Regions from separate parts of the Streptosporangium sp. NPDC000239 genome, predicted to be linked through region 3. Evidence: riboswitches for the same ligand, from Rfam matches in the RefSeq annotation. Region 3 holds a riboswitch; each other region holds the start of a gene.
What was found. Region 3 has a riboswitch for S-adenosylmethionine ahead of ABT340_RS01465 (glutathione S-transferase C-terminal domain-containing protein). Riboswitches for the same ligand answer to the same signal wherever they lie in the genome.

Region 1: it holds a riboswitch for S-adenosylmethionine, as region 3 does, so the genes downstream of both, ABT340_RS29560 (aminotransferase class V-fold PLP-dependent enzyme) here and ABT340_RS01465 (glutathione S-transferase C-terminal domain-containing protein) in region 3, are expected to answer to the same signal.
Region 2: it holds a riboswitch for S-adenosylmethionine, as region 3 does, so the genes downstream of both, thrC (threonine synthase) here and ABT340_RS01465 (glutathione S-transferase C-terminal domain-containing protein) in region 3, are expected to answer to the same signal.

What each region holds. Positions count from the first base shown of each region.
Region 1 covers NZ_JBEPEI010000014.1:191,332-195,854, reverse strand. The annotation lists gene ABT340_RS29565 (NADH-quinone oxidoreductase subunit D) at 1-974, opposite strand, end outside; gene ABT340_RS29560 (aminotransferase class V-fold PLP-dependent enzyme) at 992-2,287, opposite strand; SAM riboswitch class IV at 2,339-2,454, opposite strand; gene ABT340_RS29555 (TerC family protein) at 2,583-3,383, shown strand; gene ABT340_RS29550 (cytochrome P450) at 3,393-4,523, shown strand, end outside.
Region 2 covers NZ_JBEPEI010000015.1:187,638-192,160, forward strand. The annotation lists gene ABT340_RS30570 (cold-shock protein) at 1-41, opposite strand, end outside; gene ABT340_RS30575 (MoaD/ThiS family protein) at 432-707, opposite strand; gene thrC (threonine synthase) at 729-1,991, opposite strand; SAM riboswitch class I at 2,006-2,148, opposite strand; gene ABT340_RS30585 (RNA polymerase sigma factor) at 2,262-2,822, opposite strand; gene ABT340_RS30590 (alpha,alpha-trehalose-phosphate synthase (UDP-forming)) at 2,928-4,352, shown strand; gene ABT340_RS30595 (MFS transporter) at 4,416-4,523, shown strand, end outside.
Region 3 covers NZ_JBEPEI010000001.1:333,788-338,310, forward strand. The annotation lists gene ABT340_RS01455 (nitric oxide synthase oxygenase) at 94-1,203, shown strand; gene ABT340_RS01460 (DUF402 domain-containing protein) at 1,212-1,724, opposite strand; SAM riboswitch class IV at 1,777-1,889, shown strand; gene ABT340_RS01465 (glutathione S-transferase C-terminal domain-containing protein) at 1,926-2,867, shown strand; gene ABT340_RS01470 (FAD/NAD(P)-binding protein) at 2,896-4,523, shown strand, end outside.

The DNA.
Region 1 (4,523 bases), on a different contig from region 3:
CCCTCGGGGACCTTCAGCACCTTGGGCAGGCGCTGGTTGATCGGCCCCCTCGGCAGGGACCGCAGCCGCTCCACACAGACGTCGGCCAGGTCGAGGGAGACGCGGACCTGTTCGAGCAGCACCTCGAAGCGGGCGTTGCAGTCTCCCGCGGAACGGGTCACGACCTTGACCGGCAGTTCGCCGTAGGCGAGGTAGGGGTCGTCCCTGCGCAGGTCGAGGCCGACGCCGGAGGCACGGGCGATGGGGCCGCTGACGCCGTACTGCATGATCGTCTCGCGGTCGAGCACCCCGACGCCGACCGTGCGGGCCAGGAAGATCTCGTTCCCACTGATCAGGGCCTCGATGTCGGGCAGGCGGCGCCGTACGTCGGCGACGGCCAGGGTCACCCGGTCGAGCCAGCCGTACGGCAGGTCCTCCTTGAGGCCGCCGACCCGGTTGAACATGTAGTGCATCCGGCCGCCGGAGATCTCCTCCATCACGGCCTGGAGGGTCTCGCGCTCGCGGAAGGCGTAGAAGACGGGGGTGATCGCGCCCAGTTCGAGGGGGTAGGAGCCGAGGAACATCAGGTGGCTGAGCACCCGGTTCAGCTCGGCCATCAGGGTGCGCGCCCACACGGCCCTGACGGGGACCTCCATGCCGAGCATCCGCTCGACCGCGAGCACGACGCCCAGCTCGTTGGCGAACGCCGACAGCCAGTCGTGCCGGTTGGCCAGCACGATGATCTGCCGGTAGTCCCTGACCTCGAACAGTTTCTCCGCGCCCCGGTGCATGTAGCCGACGATCGGCTCGGCGGCGCTGATCCGTTCGCCGTCCAGCGTCAGGCGCAGTCGTAGCACGCCGTGGGTCGAGGGGTGCTGCGGGCCGATGTTCAGGACCATGTCCTCGGTGGCCAGCTCCTTGCCGGCCGCCGCCGCTCCCGCGACGGCGTCGGCTCCGGCCCCGATCCCCACGTTCACTTCCCGGGGCTCAGTCATAGCCCCATGCTGTCACGTCAGCGGCGCGTGACGAGATCCCGCAGGGCCTCGACGAGACGGTCGACGTGCTCGGTGGTGCTGCCGACGCCGATGGAGGCGCGCACCGCGGAGGCGGTGACGTCGTCGCAGCCGCCGTCCTTGGCGCCGAGCAGGTGCCTGACGAAGGGGTGGGCGCAGAACTTGCCGTCCCGTACGCCGATGCCGTACTCGCCGGACAGCGTCTCGGCCACCTCACGGGCGGTGAAGCCGTCCACGACGAAGGAGACGATGCCGACGCGGGCGTGGTCGGGGCCCCACAGGGACAGCTCGTGCACACCCTCGATCCCGGCCAGACCGGCGCGCAGGCGGGCCAGCAGACGCTTCTCCTCGCGCACCAGCACGTCCCAGCCGGTCGCGCTCAGCGCGTCGCAGGCGGCGGCCAGCGCGATGGCGCCCAGCACGTTCGGCGTGCCCGCCTCGTGACGGGCCTCGGGGTCGTCGTGCCAGTCGGTCGTCTCGTCCTCGACGGCCCTGACGGCCCCGCCGCCCCGGAGGTACGGCTCGGCGACCGAGAGCCAGTCGGAGCGGCCGATCAGCGCGCCGGTGCCGAACGGGGCGTAGAGCTTGTGACCGGAGAAGACCACGTAGTCCAGGTCGAGCGCGGTCAGGTTGAGGCGGCGGTGCGGGACGAGCTGGGCGGCGTCGACCAGGATGCGGGCGCCGTGACGGTGGGCGATGTGGGCCAGCGCGGCGATCGGCCACAGCTCGCCGGTCACGTTGGAGGCGGCGGTGACGACCAGCAGCTTGGGGCCGTCGATCGCGGCCAGCGCGTCGTCGGCGGCGCGGACGGCCTCACCGGGGAAGGCCGGGGCGGGCAGCCGTACGACGTCGGCCCAGGGCAGGAGCGAGGCGTGGTGCTCGGTCTCGAAGACCACCACGGTGGTCCCGGCGGGCAGGCTGCGGGCCAGCAGGTTGGTGGCGTCGGTGGTGTTCCTCGTGAAGATCACCGCGTCGTCGGGACGGGCCCCGACGAAGGCCCGCACGGTGTGCCTGGCCTGCTCGTAGCGGGCGGTGGTCAGCTGGGAGGCGTATCCGGCGCCGCGGTGGACGCTGGAGTAGGCCGGGAGCGCGGCGGCGACGGCGGCGCTCACCGGCTCAAGACAGGGGGCGCTGGCGGCGTAGTCGAGGTTGGCGTACGGCACCAGCCTGCCGCCCTTGACGGGCACCTCAAGGTCGGCGCCGAGGACCGCGGGGATCGGCCGGTCGTCGGGGACACGGGTCGCCGGGACGGTCACGGTCTCGGCGGCGGAGGTGAAGATCGTCAGTGCGGACACGCCAAAGCTCCTTGGAGGTCATCGGACCCCAAGCCATGGCCTTGGTGCTGGAGCCCGCGCTTGCCCGGCACACCTCGTGCCGGACCAGGTCCTCACCCGGGGCACCCCGCCGCGGACGCGAGGGTTGCCGGCCAGCTAGCCGGGGCTTGTCGCTGGCACTCATGACCTACGAACCGGACTATACCCACACAGAGGCGGTGCTTGGCAAGTCTGCGGGAAGGGGTCCGGAGGGCTGGAGTTTCGGCGGTGATCCTGAGGAACTTCCGGTTCTGTCCGATCGTCTGGAGCTGTGACCGTGAACGCCCGTCAGGTCACGCGCCGCGCGCGGGCGGCGCTCTCCCCACCGAAACTGGAGGACCCGATGGACTGGGTGGCCGACCCGGCGAGCTGGATAGGTCTGCTCACGCTGATCGCTCTGGAGATCGTGCTGGGCATCGACAACATCATCTTCATCTCGATCCTGGCGGGGAAACTCCCGCCGGAACAGCGTGACAACGCCCGCAGGCTGGGCCTGCTCGCCGCCCTGGTCAGCCGCCTGGCGCTGCTGCTCGCCCTGTCCTGGGTGGTACGGCTCACCGCCCCGCTCTTTGAGATCTTCGGGCACGAGATATCGGGACGCGACCTGATCCTGATCCTCGGCGGGCTGTTCCTGCTGGTCAAGAGCGTTCACGAGATCCACGGCCACACCGAGAACGGCGAGGACCACTCCGGCGGCCGGAAGGCGGCGGCCTCCTTCGGCATGGTGATCCTGCAGATCATGGTGCTGGACATCGTCTTCTCCCTCGACTCGGTGATCACCGCGGTCGGCATGGTCGACGAGCTGGCCATCATGGTCATCGCGGTCATCGTCGCGGTCGTGGTGATGCTCTTCGCCTCGGGGCCGATCAGCCGTTTCGTGGACAAGCACCCGACGATCAAGATGCTGGCGCTGTCGTTCCTGGTGCTGATCGGCGTCGTGCTGCTCGCGGAGGGTTTCGGACAGCACATCTCCAAGGGCTACATCTACTTCGCGATGGCGTTCTCGCTGGTGGTCGAGCTGCTCAACATCCGGGCCCGCCGTCGTTCCCGGGCCGTCGAGAAGACTCCGGAGCCCTAGCATGGGTTTGTGCGTTTTGACCCATGGAGTCCGGAATTCGTCGCCTACCCCTATGACGCCTACGCCGAGCTGAGACAGCGGCCGGTCACCTTCTTCGAGCCGACCGGCCAGTGGCTGGTCGCCCGGCACGCCGACGTCAACGCGTTGCTGCGCGACCGGAGACTCGGCCGGTCCTACCTGCACGTGGCCACGCACGCCGAGTTCGGCAGACCGGAGGAGCCGCCCTTCCTCGACCCGTTCTGGCGGGTGGTCAGGGCCGGGATGCTCGACGTCGAGCCGCCCGTCCACACCCGCCTGCGCCGCCTGGTCTCCCGGGCGTTCACCCCGCGGATGGTCGAGGCGCTGCGGCCCAAGGTCGCCTCGATCGCCACGGGGCTGGTCGAGGACTTCGTGGCACGTGGCGGCGGCGACCTCATCGCGGAGGTCGCCGAACCGCTCCCGGTGACCGTGATCGCCGAGATGCTCGGCGTCCCCGAGGCGGACCGGCACCTGCTGCGGCCCTGGTCGGCCGACATCTGCGGGATGTACGAGCTCAACCCGTCGCCCGAGACGCAGCGCACCGCCGTACGGGCGGCGGAGGAGTTCTCCGGCTACCTGTCGGAGCTGGCCCGCGCCCGCCGGGCGAACCCCGGCGACGACCTGATCAGCGCCCTGGCCCTGGTCGCCGACGGCGGTGACACCCTGACCGAGGAGGAGCTGGTCGGCACCTGCGTGCTGCTGCTCAACGCGGGTCACGAGGCGACCGTCAACGTCACCGGAATCGGCTGGTGGTCGCTGTTCCGCAACCCGGCCGAGCTGGAACGGCTGCGCGCCGACCACGGCCTGCTGCCCACGGCGATCGAGGAGCTGATGCGCTGGGACACCCCGCTGCAGATGTTCGAGCGCTGGGTCCTTGAGGACATCTCGGTCGGCGGGGTAGACATCCCACGTGGCGCGGAGGTGGCGCTGCTGTTCGGATCGGCCAACCGGGACCCCGAGGTGTTCGCCGACCCCGACCGCCTCGACCTCGGCCGTACGGAGAACCCGCACATCTCCTTCGGCGCGGGCATCCACTTCTGTCTGGGCGCCCCGCTGGCCAGGATCGAGCTGGCCGAGTCGTTCGGCGCCCTGCTGCGCCTGGCTCCCCGGATGGAACTCGCC
Region 2 (4,523 bases), on a different contig from region 3:
CCCTTGTCCGCGTTGAACCATTTGACGGTGCCTTGCGCCACTTCCGACTCCTCTTACTGGGCTTGAGGACGTCGCCCATTCCTCTCGCGAGGTCCTCAATCTCCGAGGCGGAGACATCGCCTACGTCGATCGCCCTCGACCATACCTGTGAGAGCCCGTGGGGCAACAGAGTCAACCAGCAAACTACCGCTTTACGGACGCATTCAACACGCCAACATAGTTTTGCTATCACTACTAGTTAGTTAAATATTACATTATGTCTTCGCGCAAAAATGTGAGCTTGCATCACAAAAGACGACACCCGCACGCGGCCAGGCCGGTGCGGGTGTCGTGAGGGTGTTCTAGGGGCGCCGTTCCATGACAGTGGACGACATCGGGCCCCGGAAGGCCGCCCAGTGCCCGCCCAGGGCCCCGCGCGGCCTCCGCCGGGATCAGCCTCCGGCGACCGCCGGAATGATGGAGACCTGAACGCCGGACGGCGTCACCGTGTCGAGGTTGTCGGCGAAACGGACATCCTCATCACCGACATAGACGTTCACAAAACGGCGAATCTTGCCCGATTCATCGAGAATACGGGCACCGATCCCGGGGAAGTCGGCGTCGAGCTTCTGCAGAACCTCACGCAGGGTCCCGCCCTCGCCGTTCACCTCGGCCGCGCCGCCGGTGTACGTACGGAGAATCGTCGGAATCCGTACAGAAACACTCATAATTCAGTACCTTTCAGGGCTCTAGGCGACGACAGCGCGGAACGCGTCGAGTGAGGGCCGGATGACAGCGGTGGGACGTGCCTGGTCAGCGACCGCGTCAAGGGTCTTCAGGCCGTCACCTGTGTTGAGGACCACGGTCTCCGCGTCAGGGTCGAGCCGACCCGACTCGACCAGCTTGCGCAGCACCCCGACGGTGACACCGCCCGCCGTCTCGGCGAAGATGCCCTCCGTCCTGGCGAGCAGGCGGATGGCGTCCACGATCTCGGGGTCGGTGACGTCCTCGACCCCGCCGCCGGTGCGCCTGGCGATGTCGAGCACGTAGGGCCCGTCAGCCGGGTTGCCGATGGCCAGCGACTTGGCGATCGTGTCGGGCTTGACGGGGCGGATCACGTCGTGGCCCGCCTTGTAGGCCGCGGAGACCGGGGAGCACCCCTCGGCCTGGGCGCCGAAGATCTTGTACGGCGTGTCCTCGACGAGACCGAGGGCGATCAGCTCCTTGAACGCCTTGTCGATCTTCGTGAGCTGGGAGCCGGAGGCGACCGGGATGACGATCTGGTCGGGGATCCGCCAGCCGAGCTGCTCGGCGATCTCGTAGGCCAGGGTCTTGGAGCCCTCGGCGTAGTAGGGCCTGAGGTTGACGTTGACGAAGCCCCACTTGTCGCCGAGCTCGTCACCGATGAGCTCGGAACAGAAGCGGTTGACGTCGTCGTAGGTGCCGTCGATGCCGATCAGCTTGCCGCCGTACACGGAGGCCATGACGATCTTGCCCTGTTCGAGGTCGGCGGGGATGAACACGCAGGCGTCGAGCCCGGTCCTGGCGGCGGCGGAGGTCACCGCGCCCGCCAGGTTGCCGGTCGAGGAGCAGGACAGGGTGTGGAAGCCGAAGTTCCTGGCCGCCTCGACGGCGATGGCGACCACGCGGTCCTTGAAGGAGTGCGTGGGGTTGCCCGAGTCGTCCTTCACGTGCAGCGAGCGCAGGCCCAGCTCACGCGCCAGGTTGTCGGCCTTGACGAGCCTGGTCCAGCCGGGCTCGGTGTTGGGCTTGGAGGCGACGTCCGCCGGGACGGGCAGGAGGGAGCGGTAGCGCCAGATGTTGGCCGGCCCCTGCGAGATCTGTTCCCGGGTGACGTTCCCGAAGTCGTAGGCGATCTCAAGGGGCCCGAAACACTCGATACAGGCGAAGCTGGGACCGAGGTCGTAGCGGGCACCACACTCACGACAGGAGAGAGCGACGGCGGGACCGAAGTCAAGAGCGGTGGTGGTTGCGGTGTTCGCGAGCGCCATGAAGCGAGGCCTTTCCCTCATCTTCGTCTGCGACCACCCTGGTCACAGACCGGAATTGGCACCTGTCCCGGTCGACCCCTCGCCAGATCGCGAGTCTTGAACCGGGAGGGTTGCCGGGGCTTCGCAGGGCCGGTCCCTCCACCCCTCTGGATGAGCAATGTTCAGTTGTGGACCTGACATGCAGGTCTCAAGCACTCTACCTCGCCTTGTGCCCCTCCTGACCAGTTGTCTCACCAAACGAGATGAAGTGTGTCATTAACCGGACAAACCTCAGAAGCCGTAGGCGTCGCCGAGCGCTCCCTGGACGTACTTGCGGGCCTGGTGGATGCGCGACTTGGCGGTGCCGAGGGGGATGCCGAGCTGCTCGGCGACCTCGTTGTAGTCGAGCTGGCAGATGTCGCGCAGCACCAGCGCCTGGGCCAGGTCGGGCTTGTCCGCCTCAAGGGCCTCCATCGCGTCGAGCAGGTCGAGGCGGGAGCCCGCGATCACACTCACCCTGGCGACGTCGGGCTTGTTGTGCAGCGGCAACTCCTCCGAGCTCTGCTCGGCGGAACGCCGTTTGAGCGAGCGGTAGGTGGTGCGCGCGCAGTTGGCGGTCACGATGTGCAGCCACGTGCTGAACCGCGCCCGCCCCTCGAACCTGGCGATGTTGCGGGCCACGGCGAGCAGGGTGTCCTGACAGGCCTCCTCGGCGTCCTGCCGGTAGGGGAGGATCCGCCCGCAGTGCCGTAGCACCTCGGGCTCGATCCGCTTCAGCAGTTCGCCCAGTGCCCGGTGGTCGCCTCCGGCGGCCGCACGGGCAAGTTCCTCGGTCGTCTCGTCCAGCGCCATCACGGGTTCCCATCAACGGTCACGGTCGCTCGACATCCTATGGTCGCCGGTTATCGTTTGGTTAACCTTCGGGACAAGCCACGTCCTCCCGGGCGAGGAGGTCAGATGAGTGGGATTTTGGTGGCCTCGAACCGCGGTCCGGTCTCCTTCACCATGTCGGAGGGCGGCGCGCTGAGCATGCGCAGGGGTGGCGGCGGCCTGGTCTCCGGCCTGTCCGAGGTGTCCAAGGAGCTCGACGTCCTGTGGGTCTGCGCCGCCCTGTCCGACGGCGACCGCGGTGCCGTACGGCTCGCTCCCGGGGGGCGGCTCGACCAGGCGGGATACGAGACCGGGGCGCTGCGGATGCTCGACATCCCCCCGGCGACCTTCCAGCGGGCCTACAACGCGGTCGCCAACTCGACCCTGTGGTTCGTCCACCACCTGCTCTACGACACCCCGAACAGGCCGCACTTCGACGCCAGGTTCGGCAGGGAGTGGGAGTCCTACCAGGCCTACAACGAGGCGTTCGCGATGGCGCTGGCCGAGGAGGCCTCGCACGGCGCCAAGGTCATGGTGCAGGACTACCACCTGGCCCTGGTCCCGGCGATGCTCAGGAGCGAACGGCCCGACCTGCGCGTCTCCCACTTCTCCCACACGCCCTGGGCCCCTCCCGAGTACTTCGGTCTGCTGCCCGACGAGGTCGCCGCCGAGTTGCTTGAGGGCATCCTGGGCGCCGACCAGGCGGGTTTCCTGACCGACCGCTGGGCCGGGGCCTTCATGGACTGCTGCGAGAGCGTCCTGGACGCGCGGGTCGAGCGCGCGGGCCGTACGGTGACCCACGCGGGCCGGACCACCCGGATCGGCGTGCACGGCCTGGGTGTGGACGGCCGGGCGCTGTGGGAACGCGCCCGCGAGCCCGACGTCGAGTCCCACATGGCCGCCCTGCGCGAGCTGGTCGGCGACCGCAGGCTGATCGTGCGCATCGACAGGACCGAGCTGTCGAAGAACATCGTCAGGGGCCTGATCGCCTACCGGGAGTTCCTCGCGGCGCACCCCGAGTGGCACGGCAGGGTCGTGCACCTGGCCTTCGCCTACCCCTCCCGCCACGACCTGCCCGAATACCGTGAGTACACCGCGGCGGTGCAGCGTTGCGCCTCGGAGATCGAGGACGAGTACGCCACCGAGGACTGGGATCCGCTGATCCTCAACGTCCAGGACGACTATCCCCGGTCGCTGGCCGCCTACCGGCTGGCCGACGTGATGCTGGTCAACCCGATCCGCGACGGGATGAACCTGGTGGCCAAGGAGGGGCCGGTGCTGTCCCCGAACAGCGCTCTGGTCCTGTCGCGCGAGGCGGGGGCCGCGGCCGAGCTGGGCGCGGACGCGCTGCTGGTGAACCCCTACGACGTCTCGGCCACGGCGCGGGCCATCCACGAGGGCCTCGTCATGCCCGAGCACGAGCGCGCCGTCCGGGGGGACAGGCTGGCCCGTCTGGCGACCGCCCTTCCCCCGCAGCGCTGGTTCTCTGACCAGCTCGCCGCACTCGGCTGAGATTTTGCCCTGATATGAGATAGTTCAGGGGACTTCGCGCTTCATTGACGTTCGGGGGAACCCGTGACCGCCAGGCTCACCCGTGACCGTCCGACCTGGCTCGTCTACCTGCAGCTTGGTGTCTTCGCCACCTACCTGTACGGCCTCAGCGCCGCCCTGCCCATGCTCCGC
Region 3 (4,523 bases):
GAACAGGGAGCACGCGCGCAGGGCTATGCGGGGGCCCACCGGGACGACGGGAGGGCGCCGTGGCAGCCGCCTTCCCAACCGGTGGCCCCGCCGGTGGACGTGACGGCCGCCGAGGAGTTCCTGACGCTGTTCCACGAGGAGAACCCGGACGCGGGCCCTGTGAAGCCCAGGCTGCGCGAGGTGCGCGCCGAGATCGCCGCGACGGGGACCTACACCCACACGCCGAAGGAACTCGTCTTCGGCGCCCGGGTGGCCTGGCGCAACAGCGACAGGTGTATCGGGCGGTTGTACTGGAAGTCGCTGCGGGTACGCGACCGGCGCCGGGTGAACACGGTCGAGGGGGTCGCCGTCGAGTGCGTCGACCATCTCCGTGAGGCCGTCTCCGACGGCCGGATCCGGCCGATGATCACGATCTTCGCCCAGGACCGGCCGGGGGCGCCAGGGCCGAGGATCTGGAACGAGCAGCTCATCCGTTACGCGGGGTACGCGATGGACGACGGTTCGGTCGTCGGTGATCCGCGCAACGCCGGGTTCACCACGATGGCCCGTAAACTCGGCTGGCCGGGCGGCCGGGGCACGCCCTTCGACGTGCTTCCCCTGGCGGTCTCGATGGGCGACGGGCCGCCTGTGCTGTCCACGATCCCCGGGGACGCGGTGCTCGAGGTGCCGCTGTCCCACCCGGCCTATCCGTGGTTCGAGCGGCTGGGGCTGCGCTGGCACGCCGTACCGGCGATCTCGAACATGTGCCTGGAGATCGGCGGGGTCTGCTACCGGGCCGCGCCGTTCAACGGCTGGTACATGGGGACCGAGATCGGGGCGCGCAACCTCGCGGACCCCGACCGCTACAACCTGGTGCCCCTGGTCGCCGCGCGGCTCGGCCTGGACACCCGTAACGAGCGTTCGCTGTGGCGCGACCACGCGCTGGTCGAGCTGAACGTGGCGGTCCTGTACTCCTTCGACAGGGCGGGGGTCACCATGACCGACCACCACGCCGAGTCCAGGCGCTTCCTGACGCACGTGGCGCGGGAGGAGAGCGCGGGCAGGACCTGCCCGGCCGACTGGAGCTGGATCGTCCCGCCCATCTCGGGGGCCGCGACCCCGGTCTTCCACCGGTACTACGACCAGGAGCGGCTCTCGCCGAACTTCGTCACCCACCCCGACTCCAGGGAGCGGTCGGCGGGCCGGTGGAGCCCGGGGCGGTGACGTCCTTCTCAGCGGTTCCCGGAGACCAGGGAGAGCCAGTGCGGAGGTGAGGCGAAGGGGGCCGTCCTGGCGGTGACGGCCTCCATCAGCGCGGCGGCCGAGGCGCGGGCGCCCTCCACGATCTCCCTGGGGTAGGCGTAGCGGACCTGGTGCTCCTCGAACTCGTCCTCGTCGTCCAGGAGCACCCGGCCGTCCTTGCGCATGCGGATCACGTCGAGGTCGAGGTCGACCATGGTCACCTCGTCGCCGTCCCAGCGCGGCACGGTCGAGACGTCACAGTAGATCTCGGCCTTGTACGGCGCCGCGTTGAAGGTGGCCGTCCACCAGGCGTCACGGGGGAAGAGGATCACGAACGGCTCGTCCCAGACGACGGGCGGCTCCTGCCCCCGCCTGCCGCTGCTGCCGGGCGGGCAGCCGACCCACACGCCGTGTTCGTCCTCGCCGAGGAGCAGGGCCGGGTGGTTCCAGTGCAGCGAGCCGTCGTACTTGCGGTAGACCACGCGGACGATCTCATGAGACATCCCCCGACTTTAAGGGTTGACAGAGATCTATGTATTTCCTACCGTCTAACTAGGTTAAGAGTGTCAGTGCAAAGCCCCGGCTCGCTGACCGGCAACCCTCGCACCGCGGCGGGGTGCCCCCGGGGAGGACCGGGTGGCACGGTCGGCGTGCCGCAAGCGCGGACCCGCACGGGTCACCGAGGCATGCCCTGGGAGTGTCACATGTCCGAGATCACACTCAACTACGCCAGCCCAGTGGACCTGGACACCCACGGCCGCTACCGGCCCGGTGGCAGGCCCGGCCCCCGCTACCCCTTCCAGGGACGGATCACCGACGACGGCACGGGGGAGTTCCCCGCCGAGGCCGGGCGCTACCACCTCTACGTCGCGGCGGTCTGCCCCTACGCGCAGCGTACGGCGATCGTGCGTTCCCTCAAAGGGCTGCAGGACGTCGTCTCGCTGTCCTACGTGGACGACGAGCGGGACGGCAGGGGGTGGGCGTTCCGCGAGCGGCGCGGCGCCGACCCGGTCAACGGCTTCGCGACCCTCAGGCAGGCCTACGAGGCGACCGAACCCGGATTCGACGGACACGTCTCCGTGCCGGTGCTGTGGGACCGGCACGGGGGGCGCATCGTCAGCAACAACTTCCCGGACATCACCATCGACCTGGGCACACGCTTCGGCGGCGATCCCGAGGCCGACCTCTACCCCGAGGAACTGCGGCCCGAGATCGACGCGCTCAACGCGCGCGTCTACGAGTACGCCAACACCGCCGCGGGCCGGGTCTCCGCCGCCACGACCGAACCGGAGTACCACCGGGCGAGGAAGGCCGTGATCGGCTTCCTCGACGAACTCGACGCCAGGCTCGCCGGCCGCAGGTTCCTGTTCGGCTCCGCGATCACCGAGTCCGACGTACGGCTCTGGCCCACCCTGGTCAGGTTCGACGTGAGCGACAACCCGTCGGCCAGGATCAGCGAGCGCCCGCTGACCGCCTTCCCCAACCTGTGGGACTACGCCAGGGACCTCTACCAGCACCCCGCCTTCCGCGAGAACACCGACCTCACCGTGCTCGCCTCCCCCATGGGGGAGACCGACCCGTGGCGGGTGCCGGTCGAGCCCGCCACCCCCGACTGGGACCTGCCCCATCGAAGAGCAGCGCTGTGACGGACCGTACGAGAGGGGAGTGGTCGGCGTGAGCGCCTCCATCGCGATCGTCGGCGCCGGGCCGACCGGCACCTGCCTGGTCGAGCGGATCTGCGCCAACGCCGCCGAACTGCTCAGCTGGCCGTCGCTCGACGTCCACGTGATCGACCCCTACCCGCCGGGCGGCGGCAGGGTCTGGCGCGAGCGGCAACCCGACCTGCTCTGGATGAACTCCGCCGCCGCCGACGTGACGCTCTTCACCGACGAGTCCGTCCGGTGCGTCGGCCCGATCCGCCCCGGCCCCTCGCTGGCCGAGTGGCTCGGCTGCGACCCCGGACGCTTCGTCCCCCGGCCCGTGCAGAACGCCTACCTCACCCACGCCTTCCGGCGAGCCGTGGACACCGCCCCCCGCGGTGTCCGGGTGCACGTGCACCGGACCCGGGCACTCGACCTGACCGACGTCCCGGGAGGCCAGGCCGTACGGCTTGAGGACGGGACGACCCTTGAGGTGGGCGCCGTGATCCTCGCGCAGGGACACGGCGACGTCACCCCGGCGGCGGAGGAACGCGGGCTGACGGCCCTGGCAAGGGAGAGCGGCCTGCGCTACCTGCCGACCGGCTACACCGCGGACCTCGACCTCGGCCTGGACCGGCTGCCCGCCGGTGAACCGGTGATCGTGCGCGGCCTGGGACTGGCCTTCGTCGACCTGATGGTGCTGCTCACCTCGGGAAGGGGCGGCCGGTTCGTCAGGGAACACGACGGGGAGCTCGTCTACCTGCCCAGCGGGCGGGAACCGCTGCTGCACGTGGGGTCACGGCGCGGTGTGCCGTACCACGCCAAGACCGCCTACCGCTTCCAGGGGCTCCGGCCGCCCGCGCCGCGCTTCCTGACGGCGGGGGCGCTGGGGGAGGGGCCGTGGAACTTCCGGCGGGACGTGTGGCCCCTGGCCGCCAAGGAACTCGCCTTCGCCTACTACCACGAACTCCTCAACAGCCATCCGAAACGGGTCAGGACCGGTTGGCCGGAGTTCGCCGAACGGTTCGCCGCAGAGGAATGGCGCAGCCCCGGGATGCGGCTGCTGATCCGCAAGGCCGTACCCCGGCACGCCGACCGGCTCGACCTGGACCGGCTCGACCGGCCGCTGGAGCGGATCCGCTTCGGCGACCAGGCGGGACTGCGGCGGTGGATGGACGGCTACATGGCCGCCGACCTGCAACGACGCTCCGACTCCGCGTACAGTGCCGACCACGCCCTGATCCTCGGATTACTGTCCGTCAACGGTGTCCTCGCCGAACGGGGAATCTCCGACCGGTGGTTCGAGGGCTTCTTCAGCTACGTCGCCAGCGGTCCGCCCGGCCCCCGGCTTGAGGAGCTCAAGGCCCTGGCCAGGGCGGGCGTGGTCACCTTCCTCGGCGCCGACGTCAGGGTCGAGCACCGCGGCGGGCGATGGGTCGCGCAGAGCCCCACCCTGCCCGGCGCCGTCACCGCCAGGTCCCTCGTCGAGGCCAGGCTGCCCGCACCCAGCGTGAGCCGCTCGACCGACCCGCTGATCTCCGCGCTGCGCGACCGCGGCGAGATCGACGAGTCGTCGGGCCTGCTGAGGGTACGGCCCGCCGACCGCCGCCTGCTCGACCGCCTCGACACCCCGCACCCCCGCAGGTTCGCCTTCGGCCCCTG